One region of the Glutamicibacter sp. BW78 genome, then DNA from elsewhere that is predicted to be linked to it. Evidence: predicted binding sites of a transcription regulator. Region 1 holds the regulator's gene; the other holds the start of a gene.
The links. Region 1 encodes LexA, which represses DNA repair genes until DNA is damaged. Its sites were predicted from a motif close to TCGAACANNTGTTCGA; they were not measured.

Region 1 (10,717 bases):
GCGGTAGCCCTTGGCCCGCTCAAGAACGACCCGACGCTTCTTATGGGCGTTGACTGCCCGCTTCACACGTGCCACGTGTGTACTCCTTAATATCTTGCCCTCGGGATATCTGCCTGTTGGCGATCTGTCCGGGGGAACTCCATGGATGGGTGGGAACTCACCGTTCCCGGTGCGTGTGCTTAGATGCCCAGCATCCGCTTGATGGTCTTGGTGTCCGCCTTGGCAACGATCCGTTCGCCCTTGAGCTGGCGCTTCAGGCTGGAAGGCTTGTGCTCCAGGTAGTGACGACGATTGGCCTGCTGGCGCATGATCTTGCCGCTACCGGTGAGCTTGAAGCGCTTCTTGGCGCCACTGTGGGTCTTGAACTTCGGCATATCCGCCGTTCTCCTTACGTGCTCCCGTTGCCCTATCGGACCGGGGATCTTTGAGGCTTCCGGTATTGGAAACCCGTGGGTCAGGTGCTGCCCCCTGAGGGGCTCGCCATTCCGGGCTATTTGCCCGGGCGTGGCTTCGGAGCCGCGGTGGGCTTCGGTGCTGGCTTCGGAGCCGCGGTGGGCTTCGGGGCCGGTTTCGGTGCAGGCTTCGGTGCTGGCTTGGCAGCCGGCTTCGGAGTAGCTGCGGGCTTCGAGGCGGCGGCCGGTTTGGCTGCTGCTGGCTTCGCTGCTGCAGCCGGCTTGGTAGCCGTCGCAGGCTTCGCGGCCGGCTCGGCCTCAGCGGCCTTCGGAGCTTCAGCTGCCGGCTTTTCGCTGGCCTTGGGGGCTGCGGCGGCCTGAGCTTCGGCTTCCTTGGCGGCAGCAGCGTCAACCTTGGCCTTCGCTGCGTTATCCGCTTCGACCTGAGCCAGGCGTGCCTGGAACTCGTCCGGGAGGTTGTCCCCCAGCGACTGGGTCATTGCCGGTTGATCGCCCGAGGTATCGACGCGACCTTCCTTGGTTGCCGTTGCCTTGGCCTTGTCGTTTTCGCGCTGTGCCTGACGGCGTGCTTCGGCCTTGGCCTCTGCCTTGTTCTTCAGCGGTCCAACGACCATGACCATGTTCCGGCCGTCCTGACGCGGGCTCGACTCGACGACGCCGACTTCGGCAACGTCTTCGGCGAACTTGTTGAGCAGGCGAATGCCCAGCTCTGGGCGCTGCTGCTCACGTCCACGGAACTGGATCATGGCCTTGACCTTGTCGCCAGCACCGAGGAAACGCAAAGCGTGCCCGGTCTTCGTCTCATAGTCGTGCTTGTCGATCTTGAGTCGGAAGCGGACTTCCTTGAGCACCGTGTTGGTCTGGTTCTTGCGTGCCTCACGAGCCTTAACCGCGGCTTCGTACTTGAATTTGCCGAAGTCCATCAGTTTGCACACGGGAGGCTTGGCCGTCGGCGCCACCTCGACCAGATCAAGGTCGGACTCCGCGGCCAGACGCAACGCGTCCTCAATGCGGACGATGCCCACCTGTTCGCCGTTGGGTCCAACCAGCCGCACCTCGGGGACGCGGATTCGATCGTTAATGCGTGGATCGCTGATGTGTCGCTCCTGCTGTTCGTAGTTCGAAGCCCCCAGCAACAAGAGAAGGCCTCCAGCTGCTGGGCAGATGGAGGCCTGAAAATTCGGTTCGGCTGCTCACGCATGCCACGGAACCAGAAGTTCCGTACCGAAGTGACCCGGCAACCTGAAGCGGTTACAGCGGGTGGGAGTAGGCCTCCACTTGCATACTCGTCTTGTTGCTCGAGGCAGATCCTTCGCCTGATGGGGCGGAATCCGCTGAGTCAGCAAAACCAGTCGGTCTGTGAAAAGCTTAGCAGTATGAGTACCCCTGAAACCAATCCTGACGCCACCTTCGGCGAGACCAACGAGGTTCGCGACATCGCCGAAGTGGCGGCCGTGGAAGTCATTACGACGGCTGCCGTGCACCTGATGAGCGCGGCAGCCGTGAAATGCGGGCTCGCCGAAGGCGAAGACGCCGAGGGCCTGCAGGATCTAGATGAAGCCCGCAAGCTCATCACTGCCCTGGCCGGCCTGATCACCTCGGCAGCACCCGAAATCGGCTCACAACATGCCGGACCACTCCGCGACGGTCTGCGCTCGCTCCAGCTGGCCTTCCGCGAAGCCTCCAACTACCCGGATGCCCCCGGGCAGGGGCCCGGAGAAAAACTCACTGGTCCCGTGAACTAAAGCTCCAACGCACGTCTCACCCGGGAGGTCGCCACCGTGGTGGCGACCTCCCTTTTCGTGCGCCACCATGATTCAGCGCCGCCGGCAGCCACTGCCCTTCACACGCGTGCAGCCGGCCCGTGCAGCCCAATTTCCAACGAATCCACCCGCGTAGCGAAGTCCGCGTCCGCGCCAAGTACCCGTTGAAGTCGCCCGACGGTGGCCTGCACGTCTTCGCGGGCCATCCCGGCACGCAAAGAGATCTCCACGCGTAGTTCGGGGCCCGGGCCTCCCCCTGCCATGACCGTCCCGTCGGCGGTACGAGAGGCCACTCCCCGCCCGGGCGCTGCGGTGATCCCGCGGATGGCAGAGTCTGCGTCGGCTGCTGCCTGCAAGAGTGGCAAGAGCGCCTCATCGGCGTAGCTGGGAGTCCACTCCTGCTGTTGAGCCAGCGCCCACATGGCTGGCCGACGCAGGACGAAAGTAGTCTCTGCGGCCGGGTCGATGACCAGCAGTTGGGCTTTTTCGGCAACTGCCGACAAGGCTGCACGCGGAGCATAGACGGCAACAGGGCGAGCTTGCTCGTGCCACGCTTGCAACAGGTCAACGCTACTGAAGACCGGCAGGGCTGGTCGGCCGTCGGGAGCGGTGATGGTCACCAGCGCCATATCGGCTTCCTTGTCTTCGGTGAAGCCGTGCTCACCGATGCCCCCTTCGGCCAGCGTCGCCACGACGGGGACAAAAAGCCTGGCGTGGGCCAGTGCAGCGTGGACCTCACGCTCGGTGCCGGTACCAGCCTTCAACGCGCCGATCGCCTCGAGATAGCCGGCGTCTGGTGCCCCGTCGTCGTCGTCGAAATGATGCAACGGATTGCCTTCGCCGGACAGGTCCCTTCCGGCCCAGGACTGGCCAGCGGAGTCAGTGGCCTCTCCGGCACGGAGCAGCGCGGCTTCGATATGGCCGGGCAGGTGCCGACTGATCCTTGGGTTCGCCGGGCTGCCTCCGGTCGGGGTTCCGGCGGCCGGTTCAGGAGCGCCGTCGCTCATCGCTACCGCCGGCCGGCGACGTCGAGGGCCTGGGGCAGGGTGAACTGCCCGGAGTACAGCGCCTTGCCCACGATCGCGCCTTCAACTCCGTTGGGCACCAAGGCCCGCAGTTCGCGCAGGTCCTCCAGACTGGAGATTCCTCCGGAGGCGATGACGGGTCGTCTGGTTCGGGTGCACATTTCGCGCAAGAGATCGACGTTCGGTCCGCGCAAGGTGCCGTCCTTGGTCACATCGGTGACGACGTAGCGTGCGCATCCAGCGTCTTCGAGCCGGGCCAGGACATCCCAGAGGTCTCCGCCGTCGCTGGTCCATCCACGGCCGGCCAGCGTCGTTCCTCGCACGTCAAGTCCGACGGCGATCTTGTCTCCATGCCGGGCGATGGCGCGGGCCGTCCATTCCGGTGCCTCCAGTGCCGCAGTGCCCAGGTTGACCCGGGCCGCCCCAAATTCCAGCGCACGTTCCAATGATTCGTCGTCGCGAATTCCACCAGAAAGTTCGATCTTAATGCCCAGTTCGCGAGAAATCCTCGCGACGGCCTCGGTGTTGTTCCCCCTGCCGAACGCGGCGTCCAGATCCACCAGGTGCACCCACTCGGCGCCGTCCTGCTGCCAGGCCAGGGCTGCATCAAGCGGGTCACCGTATCCGGTCTCACTGCCGGCTTCGCCCTGAACGAGGCGGACGGCTTGCCCGTCGGCGATGTCCACCGCTGGCAGGAGTTCGAGGATGTTGTTGCTGGTCACAGGTTCTTCTCCGGTCTTCATCGATTGGGTGGGCCGCTGCCCGGCATACGCCGGGCAGGGACGGCTACTTCAGGGTCATGATGTAGGCGGCCAACAAGGCCATCCCAGCCAGCACCCAGGTCGCAACGATCCAGGAGATATGGGCTTTCTGCTGGCGCAGGGACAGGGCGCCACCAGCGAGGATTCCTCCGACCGCCATCAGAATCAGGCTCCACATCAGGACAGGGTCTCCAGCCAGTTGGAGAGCAGTTGCGCCCCTGCTTCCCCTGACTTTTCCGGGTGGAACTGCACGGCCGAAAGCGGGCCGTTCTCCACGGCGGCGATAAATGGGCCGCCATGATCCGACCAGGTCACTGCCGGGGGGTTCATACGCGGCTGAGCCACCGGGAAATCCCAATGCTGGACTGCGTAGGAATGCACGAAGTAGAAGCGCTCATCTTCGATGCCGGCAAAGAGTCGTGATCCCGTCGCCGCAGTCACGGTGTTCCACCCCATATGTGGGACGACTTCGGCCTTGAGTCGTTCGACGGTTCCCGGCCACTCGCCGAAACCGGCAGTCCGAATGCCATGTTCGACGCCTTCGTCGAAGAAGACCTGATGGCCGACGCAGATTCCCAGCACCGGTCGCCCCCCGGCGATCCGGCGACCAATGAGCGGTCCCGCCCCGACGTCATTGAGTGCTTTCATCACGCTGGCGAACGCACCCACGCCCGGGACGACGAGGCCATCAGCCTCACGGATATCGGCTGGTTGATTGCTCAACGTGACTTCGGCGCCGACATGTTCAAGTGCGCGAACCGCGGATCGGATGTTGCCCGACCCGTAATCCAACACCGTGATACGGGGCCCGGCCATCTACAAGGCACCCTTCGTGGAGGGGATCATTCCGGCATTGCGAGGGTCTGGTTCCACGGCTTGCCGCAAGGCGCGGGCGAAGGCCTTGAACTGTGCTTCGACGATGTGGTGCGGATCCCGACCGCCCAGGACTCGCATGTGGAGGCAGATCTGCGCGTGCAAGGTGATCGATTCAAAGACGTGGCGGGTCAGCGAACCGGTGAAGTGGCCTCCGATGAGGTGGTATTCCTGTCCTGCCGGTTCGCCTCCATGGACCAGGTACGGACGTCCCGAGATATCAACGACAGCGTGGGCCAGGGCTTCATCCAGCGGGACTGAAGCCTCGCCGAAGCGGCGGATGCCTGCCTTGTCGCCCAGGGCGGTGCGCAGGACTTCGCCGAGGGTGATGGCAACGTCCTCCACCGTGTGGTGGGCATCGATGTGGGTGTCGCCGGTCGCCTGGATGTTCAGGTCGATCAGTGAGTGTTTGGCCAACGCTGTCAGCATGTGGTCGTAGAACGGGACACTGGTACTGATGTTGGCGGTACCTGTGCCATCAAGGTCGAGTTCAACAGACACGGTGGACTCGCTGGTGGCGCGCTCCATGCGGGCTCGGCGACCGCCAAGCAGTTCTGCAGACATGGGTATTCCTTCGGTGTGGGTGGGGCGGGCGGCAACGGTGGCGGCCCACGGGTTAAGTCTAGCTGTCGTGCCCTGAATCAGTTTTCGGGGCGGAGGACACGAGGGCTTCCAACGCGTGGAGGAAAGCGGTCGTCTCGGCTTCCGTTCCCGCCGTGACCCGCAGGTGGCCGGCGATGCCCACATCGCGGACCAGCACGCCGGCGTCGAGTAGGCCCTGCCAGGTCGCACTGGAATGTTCGAGACCACCGAAGAACACGAAGTTGGAGTCACTCACCGCAGGTTTCAAACCCAACCGGGTCAGTTCGCTGACGATCCTGTCGCGTTGGCCCTTGATGTCCTCGACCGTGGCCAGCAAGGCATCAACCTGCTTCAAAGCAGCATTGGCGGTGGCCTGAGTGACGGCCGAGAGGTGGTACGGAAGACGCACCAAGCGCAGGGCGTCGGCAATTTCCGGAGCTGCGGCGAGGTAGCCAAGCCGTGCTCCAGCCAGCGCGAAGGCCTTGCTCATGGTCCTGGTGACGATCAGTCGTTCACGGCCGGGAAGCAGCGTCAGCGCCGACCGGGTCCCGCTGAGCGCGAATTCGGCGTAGGCCTCATCAACAATGACGATCGCCTGGCTGGTCCGCCCCGCCTCGTAGACGGCTTCAACGACGTCCAACCCGAGGGCGGTGCCTGTCGGATTATTCGGTGAACAAAGGATCACCAGATTCGGGGCGGCCGCTGCGACCTGATCCGCTGCTGACTGGGCGCTGAGTCCGAAGTCCTCGCCCCGCGCTCCGGCAAGGTAGGTGGTATCGGTACCGCTGGCCAGCAGCGGGTACATCGAATATGTCGGAGGGAAGCTCATCACGGTCCGCCCCGGCCCCCCGAAGGCCTGGAGGATCTGCTGCAGAACTTCGTTGGAGCCATTGGCCGCCCAAATACTTTCGGCTCCCAGCCCGTGCCCCAAATATCCGGCAAGGCGTTCACGCAGTTCGGTGAACTCGCGGTCAGGGTAGCGGTTCAGGTCCGTTGCGGCTGCGCTCACGTCTTCGGAGATGGCCCGGCTCACGGCTGCGGGCAGCGGATGGGTGTTCTCGTTGACATTCAACAGGATGGGAACATCCAGTTGGGGTGCGCCGTAGGGTTCGATGCCCCGCAGGTTCTCACGCAGGGGCAATTTGGCCAGTCGTTCCAGCTGATCACTCACGGCCCCATTCTATTGCCCGTCCGTCCGTGGCGGGAATCGGGGCCGGGGCCCGGGGTCATAAAGGAGGCTTAGCTGCCGGCGGGAACGAAGATCTGTTGGCCGGGGACGAGGACCGATCCCTTCAGGTCATTCATTTCGGTGATTTCCGCCACAACGTCTCGGCGGTCGCGCTGCGGAGCGAATTCCGCGGCCAGGGCCCAGACGGTATCCCCTTCCATGACCGAGACCGTCTGCGCCTCAACAGAGGTCGTGTCGGAGGCGTCAGAGGCCATCACCGGAGCGGTGAAGATACCGGCAAGCACCAGGAGTGTGGTGGCCACCAGCATGACCGGCAAGCCGATGAGGATGAACCGGCCCCGACGAGTCAGCGTCAGGCGGCCACTGCGAGCTTTGGCGGGGTGGGAGGAAATGGTCTGAACGGAATCGTCATTGAGGAACACCGGGGTCGCGAGTGCGATCTGCGCCATGGTCTTACCTTCCTGTTGTCCGCCGAAGCGGGTCCTGGTTGCGGGATTCAACTCCCGTCTTCGAACTCATATTCGAACTTCTGTCTCATTTTTAGCATCTATGTACGAAGATTGTCGAGACACGTTCGAATAAATCTTTGAATGACGTCGACGACTGCCCTAGAGTAGAAGCCATCGGCTGGATGGATGAGAGTCCACCAGTTGCATCCGACACATTGCGCACAGCCCCGGTACGCCGGCGATTTACCAGGACGGGATGGATCATGAGCTCAGCTGAGAATCCGGCGCCGAAGAAGGCACCGAAGGGGTTGACTATCCGACAGAAGAGGATCTTGGAAACCATCCAGGATGCCGTGGCCGATAAGGGGTACCCGCCGTCCATGCGCGAAATCGGCGACACCGTCGGTCTGGCGAGTTTGTCTAGCGTCACCCACCAGCTCGCTCAGTTGGAGAAGCTCGGCTACATTCGGCGGGACCCGCGCCGCCCGCGGGCCATGGAAATCCTGCGTTCCGGGCACCCGGAGACGGCAGCGAACCCACAGCTGTCCCTCGCCCCCGAAGAGCCGGTGCAGCCCCGCCCGACACTTTCAGTGGTGGAGTCGGACGACTCCTCAGAGGTGGCCCGTGTGCCTCTGGTGGGGCGCATCGCGGCGGGCGGACCAATTCTGGCGGACCAGGCAGTGGAAGACGTGATGTCCCTGCCCCGCCAGCTGGTTGGGCACGGCGAGCTGTTCATGCTCAAGGTCAGCGGCGATTCAATGGTTGAAGCAGCGATCTGTGATGGGGACTGGGTCGTCGTCCGCCGCCAACAACATGCAGAGAACGGCGATGTCGTCGCGGCTTTATTGGACGACGAGGCCACGGTGAAGACTTTCAGGCAGCGTGACGGCCACACCTGGCTGCTGCCACAGAATCGCCAGTACGAGCCGATCTTGGGCGATCATGCCACCGTCATGGGCAAGGTCGTTTCGGTGATGCGCTCGATCTAGACCGCTGTAGAGACCAAGGAGGGCTCCGTCCGTGGACGGGGCCCTCCTTCATCTCTATCTAGTGCTCGCTGGCCGCCAGACGGCGCAATGAACCCAGCACGACGTCCTTATCCGTGGTTGACCACATGGGGGGCAGCGATGCCCGCAGGTAGCTACCGTAGCGTTCAGTGGCCAACCGTGAATCTAATACGGCCACGACGCCACGATCGTCCGTCGATCGGATGAGTCGGCCCGCCCCTTGGGCCAGACGCACCGCTGCATGGGAGGCGGAGACGGCCATGAAACCGTTCCCGCCATGGCGGGCCACGTCCCGACTGCGCGCCGTGGACAGCGGGTCATCCGGACGGGGGAAGGGGATCCGGTCAATAACCACCAGGCGGCATGACTGACCGGGGACGTCGACTCCCTGCCAGAGGGTCATGGTGCCAAAGAGGCAGGTGTCGCGTTCATCGGCAAATTGTTTGACCAGGGTGGACATGCTCGATTCGCCTTGGCACAAAATTTCCGGAGTGACCCGCGGTCGCAAGGCTTCGGCAGCCTCCTCGGCGGCCCGACGCGAGGAAAACAGGGCGAGCACTCCCCCACCGGATGCCCCAATCAGATCTGCGAGCTCATCCATCGCCTCGGTGGATACATTTCGCGACGGCTTGGGCAGATGCCGTGCGACGTAGAGCATCCCCTGTCGGGAGTAATCAAAGGGGCTACCGACGTCGATACCTGTCCAGGCAGGAGCGCCCTCGCCCAGAAGTCCAAGCGAACCGGCCACCGGTTCAAAAGCGGCACCTATGGCCAGGGTGGCTGAGGTCAGCACAACCGTACGGCCATCGAAGAGGCCCTCACGCAATTTGCCGGCCACCGATAGCGGGGCGACATTGATGGTCGCTGGTGCCGACTCATCGGGAGCACTGTAGCCGGCGCCCGGGGTGAAGTTTCCTTGTCGGGAGATCCACACGACTTCCCGTTCATCGGCGGGACCATCAAGGCGTTCGCACTGTTCCTGGAGATACAGCAATTGGGACCGGGCCATCTGGCGCCCACCATCAGCAGTTTCGCCGTTTCCGGGTTTTGAATCAGACAACGCTGTGCGGACCGCCTCACGCACAGCGGCAATGGCAGCACCCTGCTCCTCGTTCAGACCCTTGGGTAGCAGACCGGTCGGGACACCTTCCAAGGAGTCCGCTAGCGCCTTGCCGGCCTGATTAAGCGCTTCGACGGCGACACCTTTGCAATTGCGTCGGGTCGCAGTAGCTGCCGCAGCAACCAGCGCAGCAGAGATGGGGCGCGTCACTGAATTGGTCACCCGGTCTTGGAGTTCATGCGCCTCATCGATGATCACCGTGTCGAACTCCGGCAACACCGCCAGTCCTTCAAAGGCCGAGACCGCCAGCAGGGCGTGGTTGGTAATCACGATGTCGGCGTCGCCGGCCTTCTTCCGGGCCAATTCACTGAAGCATTCCTCGGCCATGGGGCATCGTTGAGCACCGAGACAGTCCATGGCGCTCACGGAGACCTGTCTCCACGCCCGATCGCTGACCCCCGGGACCAGATCATCGCGGTCACCCGAATCGGTTTCCTCGGCCCATTGACGTACGCGCACGACCTCTTGGCCCAGTGCCGAGGTGGGCCCTGCGCCAGCCGTCAGCGGCCGGGCGGCCCCATCGTCACCGAGCGCGAAGAGTGCCCCTTCATCTTCATCGGGGTATCCGCCGCCGAGCTTGTACTTGCAGACATAATTGGACCGCCCCTTGGCCAGCGCTACATCCAGCTGGCGAGGTAACTCGTCGTTGAGGTTCTCCAGGAGGCGGGGAACGTCCCGGCCGACGATCTGGGCCTGCAGTGCAAGAGTGGCTGTGGAGACAACGACTGGCTTATCCGATTCGAGAGCGTGGGCAATCGCGGGGACCAGATAGGCCAGTGATTTGCCGGTCCCGGTGCCGGCCTGCACCAGAAGATGCTTTCCGCTCTCGAAGGCCTCGAGCACTTGTTTGGTCATCTCGTGCTGTCCGGGCCGGCTTTGTCCGCCCATGCGTTCAACGGCCTGGTCCAGGAGGGAGACCACCTCTTGTACTTCAGCCATGTGCGACGAACTGCTCCAATTCAGCGGCGAGTGCCCCGCGTACCTTCACGGACAGGCGAGTGCCTTCATCAAGATGCTCGATTTCCAGGATCTCCGCGTCGGTGCCATGGAGCCGGTGAACCAGATCGCCGCGGTCATAGGGAATCAACAATTCCAGGGCCACATCAGGGCGGGGAATTGCCTGGCTGATCGCTTCGAGCAACTCAGGGATCCCGCCGCCGGTGCGAGCGGAGACCACCACATGGTTCGGTTCGCGTTGGCGAATACGCTCGACAACGAACGGGTCGGCAATGTCGGCCTTATTCAACACGATGATCTCGGCGATGTTCTGGGCGTCGACCTCGGTCAAGACTTCACGGACCGCATGGATCTGCCCTTCGGGATCCGGGTGCGAAGCATCGACCACGTGCAAGATCAGGTCGGCGTCGGCTATTTCTTCAAGCGTCGAGCGGAAGGCTTCCACCAGTTGGGTGGGCAATGACCTGACAAAACCCACGGTGTCGGCAATGGTATATCCCAGCCCATCCTCGGTTTCCGTCCGCCGAACCGTTGGATCCAACGTGGCGAAAAGGGCGTTCTCCACCAAGGCTCCCGCG
Region 2 (10,717 bases), on a different contig from region 1:
CGCTTCTTCGCCGCGCTGACGGTCCCGGAGATTTCCTTCTCCCACCGGGCCTTCTCGGAGGCATAGACCACTGCCTGCGCGGTACCTTCTGTGACCTTCATACCCGTCAGCGAGTCCTTGGCCGACTGGCCGTCCTTGACTACTGATTTCAGGTCATCGATCATGTCCTCGGCCGACTCCACACTGCTGGGCGGGGCCTTGGAAACGGACTTCATCCGCTCCATGGCCGGTTCGACCGTCGCGGCAATGGTGCACTTATTGGAACCGTCGAACAATCCCTTGCCGTTCTCTTGGGCCGCATCCTGGGCCTCCAGAACACGGTCGTAGTAGGGGTTGTTGGGGCTTTGCTTCTCGGCAACGGCGAAACCGGCCTTCGCGACGTCCGCATTGACGAAGTTTCCGGCGGAGAACGCGGCAGCCTTATTATTTCTGCGCTTGGGGGGCATATCGTCGTCGTATTCGAGGCGGACCTTCTTGCCCTCCGGCAGCATGGTCTTCAGATTTTCGGTCGCCTGATCCCCGAGGCATTCGGCATCGTCACCACCGACCGGAGACAGAACGTTGAGCAGGTCGACGGTTTTTTCCTTGCCATCGACCTCGGCGATGAAGGTATCACCGTCGACCACACGCACGACCACACCGCCGAATTCCGGGACGTGGTTGTCCTTGAAGTTGATGCGGCAGCCGGCCAGGGACGTCGTGACGACGAAGATTCCAACGACGACGGCCGCTACCCTCTGCAAGGGGCGGTTGTTCAAGAGCGATGGTTCCACCATGCGCTGGCCTCCAGTGGGTTGCGGGTGGTGTGGCCACGGAGCGTGGACTACCGAATGTAGTGCCACCTACCGGGTTAGGCCAAGGCCACCCAACAAGTACGACGGCGACCCCGGTTGGGGGCGCCCGGATCCATTGTCCGAGGTGCGCCATGAGCGCTGCTGGTTGCGGAGAGGCGGGATGGTTCCCGTTTCCGCGCATCCCGGGCGTCGGAGCAGGGCGCAGCCGGGATGGCTTTCCACAAGGATTTTACCGTGGATCCGCCAACAACCCCGCATCGGCGTTTCGGATTGCTAGCAAGAGCCGGGAGTTGGCGCGGCGAAAGCCGCCGCGGAGCGCAGCGTGGCGGCAGCCTCTTCGGGGTTGATCCGCGCCAGAGTCATCCCGGCCGTCAATAAGGCGAACAGCAGACGAGCGCGCCCGCCGATACGGGCTGCCCCCGCGGGTCCGGCCCCACCTGCCACGGCGAGGCCCGCGGCACTTCCTGGCTGGTCACGACGCAGGGCAGTGGCGAAGGCCTCGGTCACTTCGACCCGGTAGGCCTCCATGGCGGCACGCACCGTTTCGTCACGACTATTGCGTCCCGAGGAGGCGGTGAGCAGCAGGCATCCCCGCTGGGGGCCCTCGCCCCCGCCCAGGGCCTCGGCCAGTGAGTCGAAGTAGGTGCCGAGACCGGTGGCCCCGTCCTCGGCAGAGACGAGGACCTCGAGACGGGGACGGACCACCTGGTCCAGGTAGCTTTGCACCGCCGCGTCGAAGAGGCCCCGTTTGGAGCCGAAAGCGTTGTAGATGCTGGAGCGGCCCAGCCCGGTGGCCCGCTCCAATTCGGGCATGGACGCGGAGTCGTATCCGGCGATCCAGAAGACGTCGCGGGCCGCCTGGATGACCTCGTCCATGTCGAATGCCTTGCTCCGTGCCACGTGTCTCCTCCCGGCCCCAGCGGCCCCCTCGGCATTGCGCTCGGGGTGAACTTCGCCTCAAAATGTTTATTTTGTATCAATCGTTCCAATATTCTAGACCCATCGCAGAACGCGATGCCACCTACCCCAAGGGAGTAGTCCCATGACTTCCAGTACACAGATCCAGCTCGCCAAGCGTCCCACCGGCTGGCCGGACCACGAAAACTTCCGCACCGCCGTTGTCGATCTCCCGGCGCTGGCCGAAGGCGAGGTCCGCGTCTCCAACGAGTTCATGTCAGTGGACCCCTACATGCGGGGCAGGATGAACGAGGGCAAGTCCTACGTTCCGCCGTTCCAGGTCGGGGAGGTCATGAATGGCGGTGCCGTCGGCCGCGTCATCGAGAGCCGCGATGAGACCCTGGCCGTGGGTACCCCGGTCCTGCACAACCAGGGCTGGCGCGACCTCGCCCAGGGCCCGGCCTCCGAATTCCGGGCCGTGGAGGAACTGCCCGGCCTTGCGCTGTCCGTCTACCTGGGCACCCTGGGGATGACCGGTTTGACCGCTTGGGTCGGCCTGCTCGAAATCGCCGGGATGAAGCCGGGCGATACGGTCTTCGTGTCCGGCGCTGCCGGCGCCGTCGGCTCCATGGTCGGCCAGATCGCCCGCCTGAAGGGCGCCGCCCGGGTCATCGGCTCGGCGGGTAGCCAGGAAAAGATCGACCTGCTGACCTCCAAATACGGTTTCGATGCCGCCTTCAACTACAAGGACGGCGATATCGCCGGGCAGCTGGCAGCAGCCGCGCCCGAAGGCATCGACGTCTACTTCGACAATGTCGGGGGCGAACACCTCGAAGCGGCCATCGGCGCGATGAACGACGGCGGCCGCGTGGCACTGTGCGGGGCCATCTCGCAGTACAACGCCACCGAGCCGGGGCCCGGCCCGCGGAACATGGCCAACCTGGTCACCCGCGGCCTGCGCCTGCAAGGCTTCACCGTGGGGAACTACGCACAACACCTGGGCGCCTTCGCCGAGCAGGCCGGGGCTTGGGTTGCCGCCGGCGATCTCGTCTTCGACGAGACGGTGGTCGACGGGCTGGAGAACGCGGTCGATGCCTTCCTGAGCCTGATGCGCGGTGGCAATACCGGCAAGATGGTCGTCAAGCTCTAACAGCCACAGGTCGATGACCGGTCCCGGCTCCTTGATCTCCTGGAGCCGGGACCCCTTCATGCGGAGACCACGGGCAGGTCGGACCATTCGGTGGTGTAGCGGGGGGAGGCGAATTCGCGTTTCATCGTCCAGGCCGCGGGCTCGGCCAACCCGGCATGGCCCAAGCCGATTGCCGCTTGGCCGAAGCGGGCCCGCACATCCCCGAGCAGCGTCCCCATCTGCCGCTCCTCCCCCTCCGCGGCAAATGTGTCGAAAGCCTCCTGACCGGCTGCCGATTCCAGTCCTGAGAACACGACCCCGGCCCGCACGTAGCGGGTCTCGGGGACCAGGCGTTCGCGCATGGCAGCAACGGCGGTCCGGGTGAGCACGATGGGATCCTGCGTCGGCGCCGCCAACCGCACGGTCACCACCGGGTTGGCCCCGGGTTGACCCGATTGGCCGGCGAAGCGGCTGACCCCGGCGCTGACGGTGAGCATCGTGGCCCGCAGCCCCTCGGCGGCCATCCGTGCGGCTCCTCGTTGGGCGTAGAGGGCCATCACCTGGTCCATATCCGAGGCCGTGGTCACCGGGGTGGAGAAGCTCCTCGAGAACATGATTTGCGCCTTATCGGCTCGCTCCTCGACCTCGGGAATGCACGGTGTGCCGTTGAGTTCAAGGACGGTGCGTTGCAGCACCACCGAGAACTTTTTGCGGATCATCAGCGGGTCGGCAGCCCGCAGGTCGGCGATCGACTCGATCCCCAGGGCGTTGAGCCGTTGCCCGTTCCTGGCCCCGACGCCCCACAGCCCGGTGACTGGAACCCGTGATTGAATGCGGTGGACCTCCTCCGGCGGGACACTATCCAGCGAACACACCCCACCCAAGCCTGGGTTGCGTTTGGCCACATGGTTGGCGAATTTCGCCAACGTTTTCGTCGGCGCGACCCCCACACAGACCGGGACACCGACGTTCCGCCAGACAGCTTCCCGGATCTGGCGGGCAGTGTCGCGCAGCGATGCCTCGTCCCCCGGCAGTCCGATGAACGACTCATCGATCGAGTAGACCTCCTGCCAGGCCCCGAACCGTCCAATGACTTCCATGACACGGGCCGACATATCGCCATAGAGTTCGTAGTTGCTGGACCGAGCGACCAACCCCGTTTCGTGAGCACTGCCGGCGACCTGGAACCACGGGGTGCCGGTTTTGATGCCGAGTCGTTTCGCTTCGGGTGACCGGGCAACCACGCAGCCGTCATTATTCGAGAGCACGACGACGGGACGTCCTTCCAGCCGCGGGTCGAAGGCCCGCTCGCAGGAGACGTAGAAGTTGTTCACATCCACCAGGCCAATGCGCCCGCGTCCGGGCCCCGGCTCAGACATGGTGCAGGCAGCGGGTGACCACACCCCAGACGGTGAGGTCCTCCAGCGCTTCGACCAGGACCGGCCGGGTTGAGGGGTCGTCGGTATGCAAAGAGACTCCGCCGGCATCGATGCCCAGCCGCCGGATGACCATTTCTGCTTCCAGGACGGCGATGACGACCCGGCCGTCGCGGGCCGGTAAGGAGCGGTCCACAATCACCTCGTCCCCGTCGCAGATCCCCGAGGCGGCCATAGAGTTCCCCGCGACCCGCATGATGAACGTGGATGTCCGGTCACGGATCAGATGCCGGTTCAGGTCGATCCCGCCGTGGAAGTAGTCGCGGGCCGGGGACGGGAAGCCGCTGGCCTGGCGTTCCGCCGTGGGCTCTCCGCTCACATCGTCTCCGGGCATGGTGCCGGCCGGCGGGACATAGACGGGATCCTGACCGAACACGACAACCCCTTAATAGAACAAAGATTCGATGACCAGCCTAGCATCGGATACCTTGGTTCCCGAGCCGTTCTCGGGCACCAAAAAACCGGCCCCGATCGTGGTGATCGGGGCCGGTTTCGGTCGCTGTGCGAAGCCTAGGCGTCGACGGTGATGACCGTGACGACGGGCTTGCGGCGCAGGGCACGATCGGACCAGCGCACCAGGGCCTGGGAGATCGCACGTTCCGCGTCGGGTCCCGTCTTGACACCTTTGAGACCGTTGAGCGTCTTCTCGACGATGCCGACAGCCTTGCCGAGGTCCTTATCGGAGAAGCTGAAGCCCACGGGGAAGAACTCCGGGTCCTCTTCCAGGGCACCGGTCTCCGGGTCCACAATGGCCAGCACGGTCAGCGCGCCGTCCTCGGCCAGGCGGATGCGGTCCTGCAGGGACTCCTCCGTGGCCGCGCCGGCGACCATGTTCTCGACGTAGACGTAGTCGGCGGCGACGTTGCCCGAGACGCGGGCGACGCCGTCCTTGAGGTCGACGGTCACACCGTCCTCGAGGACCAGTGCGTTCTTGGGATCCACTCCGGTGCGGATCGCCAGCTCGGCGTTGGCCTTGAGGTGGCGGTGCTCGCCGTGGACCGGCATGACGTTCTTCGGGCGCACCAGGTTGTAGCAGTACACCAGCTCCCCGGCCGAGGCATGTCCGGAGACGTGGACCTTCGCGTTGCCCTTATGCACGACGTTGGCGCCGAGCTTCGTCAGATCATTGATCAGACGGTAGATCGAGGTCTCGTTACCCGGAACCAGCGAGGAGGCCAGCAGGACGGTGTCGCCTTCGACGAGGTCGATGATGTGGTCCTGGTTGGCCATCCGTGCCAGGGCGGCCATCGGCTCACCCTGTGAACCGGTGCAGATGATGACGACCTTTTCCGGCGCCATCTTGTCGACCTCCTTGAAGTCCACGAGCACGTTGCGCGGGATCTTCAGGTAGCCCAGCTCGCGGGCCGTGCCCATGTTCCGGACCATCGAACGGCCCACGAAGGCGACCTTACGGCCGTATTTATGCGCGGAGTCGATGACCTGCTGGATGCGGTGCACATGCGAGGCGAAGGAGGAGACGATCACGCGGCGCGGGGCGGTACGCATGACATTGTCGATCGCGGGCAGCAGATCTGCTTCGGCGGCCATGAAACCCGGAACCTCGGCGTTGGTGGAGTCCGGCAGGAACAGGTCCACGCCTTCCTCCCCCAGACGGGCGAAGCCGGCCAGGTCGGTGATGCGGCGGTCCAGCGGGAACTGGTCCATCTTGAAGTCGCCCGTGGCCAGCACGGTGCCGGCACCGGTGCGGATCGCCACGGCCAGGCCATCGGGGATGGAGTGGTTGACGGCCAGGAATTCGAGGTCGAAGGGCCCGAACTTCTTGCGTTCGCCTTCCTTGACCTGGACCACGTTGGGCTTGATCCGGTGTTCCTGCAGCTTGGTCTTCACGAAGGCCAGCGTCAAGCGTGCGGAGATCAGTGGGATGTCTGCGCGTTCGCGCAGCAGGTACGGGATGCCACCGATATGGTCTTCGTGGCCGTGGGTGAGCACGAGGCCCACCACATCGTCCAGACGGTCACGGATCGCCGAGAAGTCCGGCAGGATCACGTCGACGCCGGGGTGTTGTTCCTCGGGGAAGAGGACACCACAGTCGACAATGAGCAACTTGCCGCCGTATTCGAAGACGGTCATGTTGCGGCCGATCTCGCCGAGGCCACCCAGGGGCATGACCCGCAGGGCTCCCTTGGCGAGGGCGGGCGGTGTCTGGTGCTGCTTTTTTCTCAAGAGTGTCCGTTCTCTGTGCTGTTGTGGTTTCTGCGGTATCCGGCCGGCAGCGTCAAGTGAATAGTCGACGCCGGAGCGAACCGGGAAAATCAAGGGCTTCAGCGACCCACGGGCGGCAGAAGCAAATCTCCCTCGACTTTACCACCGCTGGGGCGCTGGGATGCCGCCGTCCGGGGACAGCGTGAAATCTCCGGGCTTCCCGCGGACGACGAGTGCCGCTGGCAGGTCAGCTCGTCGGGTCCTGCAGCCGGTGGCGTTCCAACGCTTTGCGCTCTTCAGCGCTCAGCGCACGTGCCCCGGTACGGTCCTCCGCCAGTGGGACGATGACCGTGGTGCCCACGAAGACCGTCGTCCCCTGTTGGATGCCCGTATGGCGCAGGGTGAAGGACTTCGTCCCGATGCGTTCGATGCCCAGACTGATGGTCATCGACGGGATGTATTCGGCCTGGGCCAGGTAGTCCACGGTCATCGATGCGACGACAACACCGAGCAGGAGCTGGGCAAACCCGTCCTCAATGCGGGTCCACCGCACCCGGGCTTCCTCCATGAGCGTGACGATACGCGCGTGGTTCAGGTGGCCGTTGGCGTCTTGGTCGGACCAGCGCAAGGCAATGGTGAAGTCAGTGGAACTCATCGCTTCACCCTATCCTTCGGGCCCCGGACGCTAGTAGACGATGTTGAACACCCAGACCGCCAGGGTCATGGTGGTCAGCGTGGTGAGGACCAGGGAGATGAGGTTCAGCCAGATGCCCGCCTTGAGCATGTCGGAGATCTCGACGTAGCCACTGGAGTAGGCGATGGCGTTCGGTGGGGTGGCCACCGGCAGCATGAAGGCGCAGGTTGCGGCAATGGCTACGGGAATCACCAGGAGCATCGGGTCCAGCCCCAGGCCGACGGCGACCCCTCCGATCAGTGGCAGGAAGGCGGCCGCGGTGGCGGTGTTGCTGGTCAGTTCCGTCAGGCCCAGCACAATGAGTGCCACGGCGGCGATCAGGATCACCACGGGCAGGAAACCCAGGCCGTCCACCTGTTCCCCGACCCATTTGCTCAGGCCCGTTTCGGTGAATTGTGCCGACAGTGCCAGCCCGCCACCGAAGAGCAACAGGATGTCCCACGGAAGTTCCTTCGCGGCGCCCCAGTTCAGCAGCGGGACGCCCTTGCGCGGATTGGCCGGGATGATGAACAGGGCCACGGCGACGCACATCGCGATCACGGCGTCCTCGATGGAGGTATCGGGCCACAGCAGCGGGACGGTGATCCAGGAGGCGGCGGCGAGCACGAAGATCACCAGCACCAGTTTCTCGCCGACGTTCATCCGGCCCAGCTTCCGGTACTCATCGGAGATGAGCTTGCGTCCGCCCGGGATCTCGGTGATCTCGGGCTTGAAGATCACGAAGGTGAGCAGGTACCAGGCCATGACCATGAAGACGACCGACATGGGAACGCCCACCAGCATCCACTGGCCGAAGCCGATGTTGATGTCGTGGGCCTGCTGCAGGTAGCCGACCATCAGGGCGTTCGGTGGGGTGCCGATGATGGTTCCCAGCGAGCCGATGGAGGCGGAGTAGGCGATGCCGAGCATCAGGGCGATCCCGAATTTCGGCGGGACCTTCTGGTCCTCGCTCATCCGTGCGGTCAAGGCCAGCACCGACATACCGATGGGCAGCATCATGACCGCCGTGGCCGTGTTGGAAACCCACATGCTCATGAACCCGGTGGCGATCATGAACCCGCCGATCAGTTGGCGGGGTTTGGTGCCCACCAGCAATACGGTGGCCAGCGCGATCCGCCGGTGCAGGTTCCACCGCTGCAAAGCCAACGCCAACATGAATCCACCCATGAACAAGAAGATGATCGGATTCGCATAGGGTGTGGCCGCATCCGCCATGCCGGCGATGTTAAGCACGGGGAATAAGACGAGCGGAAGCAGCGCGGTGGCAGCCAACGGGATCGCCTCGGTCATCCACCACAGCGCCATCACGGTCGCCACCGCTGCCGTCAGCCGTGCCGGTTGGGCCAGGTCACCGGGCAGGAGGAAGAAAACGACGACGGCCAGGACCGGCCCGGCGAACAGCCCGATCCGTTTGCGCATCAAGATGGCCGGGCTTTCGGCGGGTTCGCGGAGCCCGGGCGCCTGTTCGTCGTCCTCTGCGGTGTCTCGAGGGGCTTCGTTCGGTCGGGTGTCTGGTTCGTTTGACGGCGTTGTCATCACGGTCCTCCTGCTGGCACGGACGGGATGGTTCGGTCCCGTCCGCCCACTATCTCCGATACGGCCTGTTCTGCCCAGAGCACCACGCGGGCCGGCGCGGACCTCAGGAGCGCAAGGCCGCCAGCGCGAACCCCACCATCTCGGTGAAGGTCTCCTCACGTTCCTGCGCGGTGAGGTCGGAAGAACCGGGGCTGCCGTCGGAAACGGTGCCCAGCATCAGGGTCTCGATGCCCTCGCGCATGCCCACCGCATACAGGGCGGCAGCTTCCATCTCCACCGCCAGGGTTCCGGCGTCGGCGAGTCGGGCCATGGCCTCGGGATCGCCGTTGTAGAAGTCGTCGCTGGTCAGCACGGAACCGACGTGGACCCTCTTCCCGCTGTCTTCTCCGTGGGCGACGGCGGCGCGCAACAACCCGAAATCGGGGGTATGGCTCATATGCACGCCGGGGAAACTGACGGCGGTCATCGCCGAGGTGGTGTGGGCTGCTGCGGCAGCCACCACGTCTCCGACCTTCAGCTGCGGTTGCATGCTGCCCATGGTGCCGACCCTGATGATCCGCTTCACCCCATAGAACCTGGCCAGTTCGGTCGCGTAGATGCTGATCGAGGGACTGCCCATCCCCGAGGCCATCACCGATACCGGCTGGCCGTCGACGGTTCCGGTATACCCCTGGATGCCGCGGACCTCGGTCACCAGTCTCGGGTTCTCCAAGAAGGTTTCGGCGATGCGCTGGGCGCGTCGCGGATCCCCGGGCATCAGCACATGGGGTGCGAAGTCGCCGGGTTCTGCTGAGATATGCGGGGTGGCCATGACGCTCCTGGATGGTTGGGGTGGTTGCACGGGACGATAGCATGACCGACATGGGAACCTGCTTACGATGTGGCATGCCATGACCGGTCGCCGCGAACGCTTCCGCGATATTGCCGAGACCTTCAGCCGGCACGGTTTGGGCTTCCTGCTCGCCGCCCTCGGGGTGGATGCCCGCATCCTGGGTCCGGCGGCCCGGTTCCCCGCCGGCCAGGGAAAGGACCAGGGCCTCCCCCAACGACTCCGCCTCGCCCTGGAGGATCTGGGGGCCGTCTATGTGAAGTTCGGGCAGGTTCTTTCCACCCGCTCTGATTTGTTGCCTGCCGAGTACGTGGCCGAACTGGCTCAACTCCAGGACGGAACCCCTTCAGTGCCCTTCACCGAGATCCGGGCAGTGATCGAGGCCGAGCTGGGTCCCGAAGCCGCGAAACTTCTGTCCACCATGGATCCCACCCCACTGGCCACCGGTTCCATCGGTCAGGCCCATGTGGCCACGGTCCAGGGACGTGACGTGGTGGTCAAGGTGCGCCGCCCCGGAATCGTGGAACAGGTCAACAACGACCTGGAGATCATGGCAGAGATCGCCAAGCTGGCCGAACAGGCTTCGGCCACGGCCCGGGGATTGCGGCTGGCAGATACCGTCGACGAGTTTGCCCGGACGTTGCGCGGGGAACTGGACTATCTGGCGGAAGGCCGCAACGCCGAACGGTTCGCCAAGGACTTCGCCACCGATGAGAAGGTCCATATCCCCGAGGTCTTCTGGAGTACGACGACGTCGCGGGTGTTGACACTTCAGCGGATGCGCGGGCTGAAAATCACCGATGTGCAGGGCCTGCATGCCGCAGGCCTGGACCCCTCCGAGGTGGCGTCCCGGGCGTGCAACGTGCTGCTGCGGATGGTTTTCGAACACGGTTTCTTTCATGCCGATCCGCATCCGGGGAACTTCTTCGTCGAGGGCGACGGACGGTTCGGCATCATCGACTTCGGCATGGTCGGACACGTCAGCGACGAGCTGAAACGCCAACTCGTGAAGCTGCTGCAAGCCATCGTCCTCCGGGACCCCCACCGGATGACCACGGCCCTGTTGCGGCTGTGCGGGGCCGGGCAGACGAGCCGGCGGGCCGAACTCCAGGCCCACCTGGCCCAGCTGTTGGACCGCTATGCCGATCAACCGTTAGCGGAGGTCCCGCTGACGCTCATCGTCAATGACGTGGTCGCCATGTTGCGTCGCCACCAGCTCCGGCTCCCACCCGATACCGC

Region 2: a site for LexA is predicted at 4,646-4,661, ahead of umuD (translesion error-prone DNA polymerase V autoproteolytic subunit). Genes of this name have one in related genera too.

What each region holds. Positions count from the first base shown of each region.
Region 1 is NZ_NRGU01000008.1:204,177-214,893, reverse strand. It holds gene rplT (50S ribosomal protein L20) at 1-75, opposite strand, end outside; gene rpmI (50S ribosomal protein L35) at 180-374, opposite strand; gene infC (translation initiation factor IF-3) at 491-1,552, opposite strand; gene CIK75_RS01835 (DUF1844 domain-containing protein) at 1,790-2,158, shown strand; gene CIK75_RS01830 (SseB family protein) at 2,257-3,183, opposite strand; gene priA (bifunctional 1-(5-phosphoribosyl)-5-((5-phosphoribosylamino)methylideneamino)imidazole-4-carboxamide isomerase/phosphoribosylanthranilate isomerase PriA) at 3,186-3,944, opposite strand; gene CIK75_RS16285 (hypothetical protein) at 3,988-4,140, opposite strand; gene hisH (imidazole glycerol phosphate synthase subunit HisH) at 4,140-4,778, opposite strand; gene hisB (imidazoleglycerol-phosphate dehydratase HisB) at 4,779-5,399, opposite strand; gene CIK75_RS01810 (histidinol-phosphate transaminase) at 5,458-6,588, opposite strand; gene CIK75_RS01805 (LysM peptidoglycan-binding domain-containing protein) at 6,657-7,055, opposite strand; gene lexA (transcriptional repressor LexA) at 7,319-8,044, shown strand; gene CIK75_RS01795 (ATP-dependent DNA helicase) at 8,103-10,121, opposite strand; gene hflX (GTPase HflX) at 10,114-10,717, opposite strand, start outside.
Region 2 is NZ_NRGU01000042.1:112,472-123,188, forward strand. It holds gene CIK75_RS15530 (hypothetical protein) at 1-776, opposite strand, end outside; gene CIK75_RS15535 (TetR/AcrR family transcriptional regulator) at 1,068-1,694, opposite strand; gene CIK75_RS15540 (NADP-dependent oxidoreductase) at 1,837-2,841, shown strand; gene CIK75_RS15545 (Y-family DNA polymerase) at 2,898-4,199, opposite strand; gene umuD (translesion error-prone DNA polymerase V autoproteolytic subunit) at 4,192-4,632, opposite strand; gene CIK75_RS15555 (ribonuclease J) at 4,767-6,383, opposite strand; gene CIK75_RS15560 (thioesterase family protein) at 6,667-7,074, opposite strand; gene CIK75_RS15565 (DASS family sodium-coupled anion symporter) at 7,105-8,649, opposite strand; gene deoD (purine-nucleoside phosphorylase) at 8,753-9,460, opposite strand; gene CIK75_RS15575 (AarF/ABC1/UbiB kinase family protein) at 9,528-10,717, shown strand, end outside.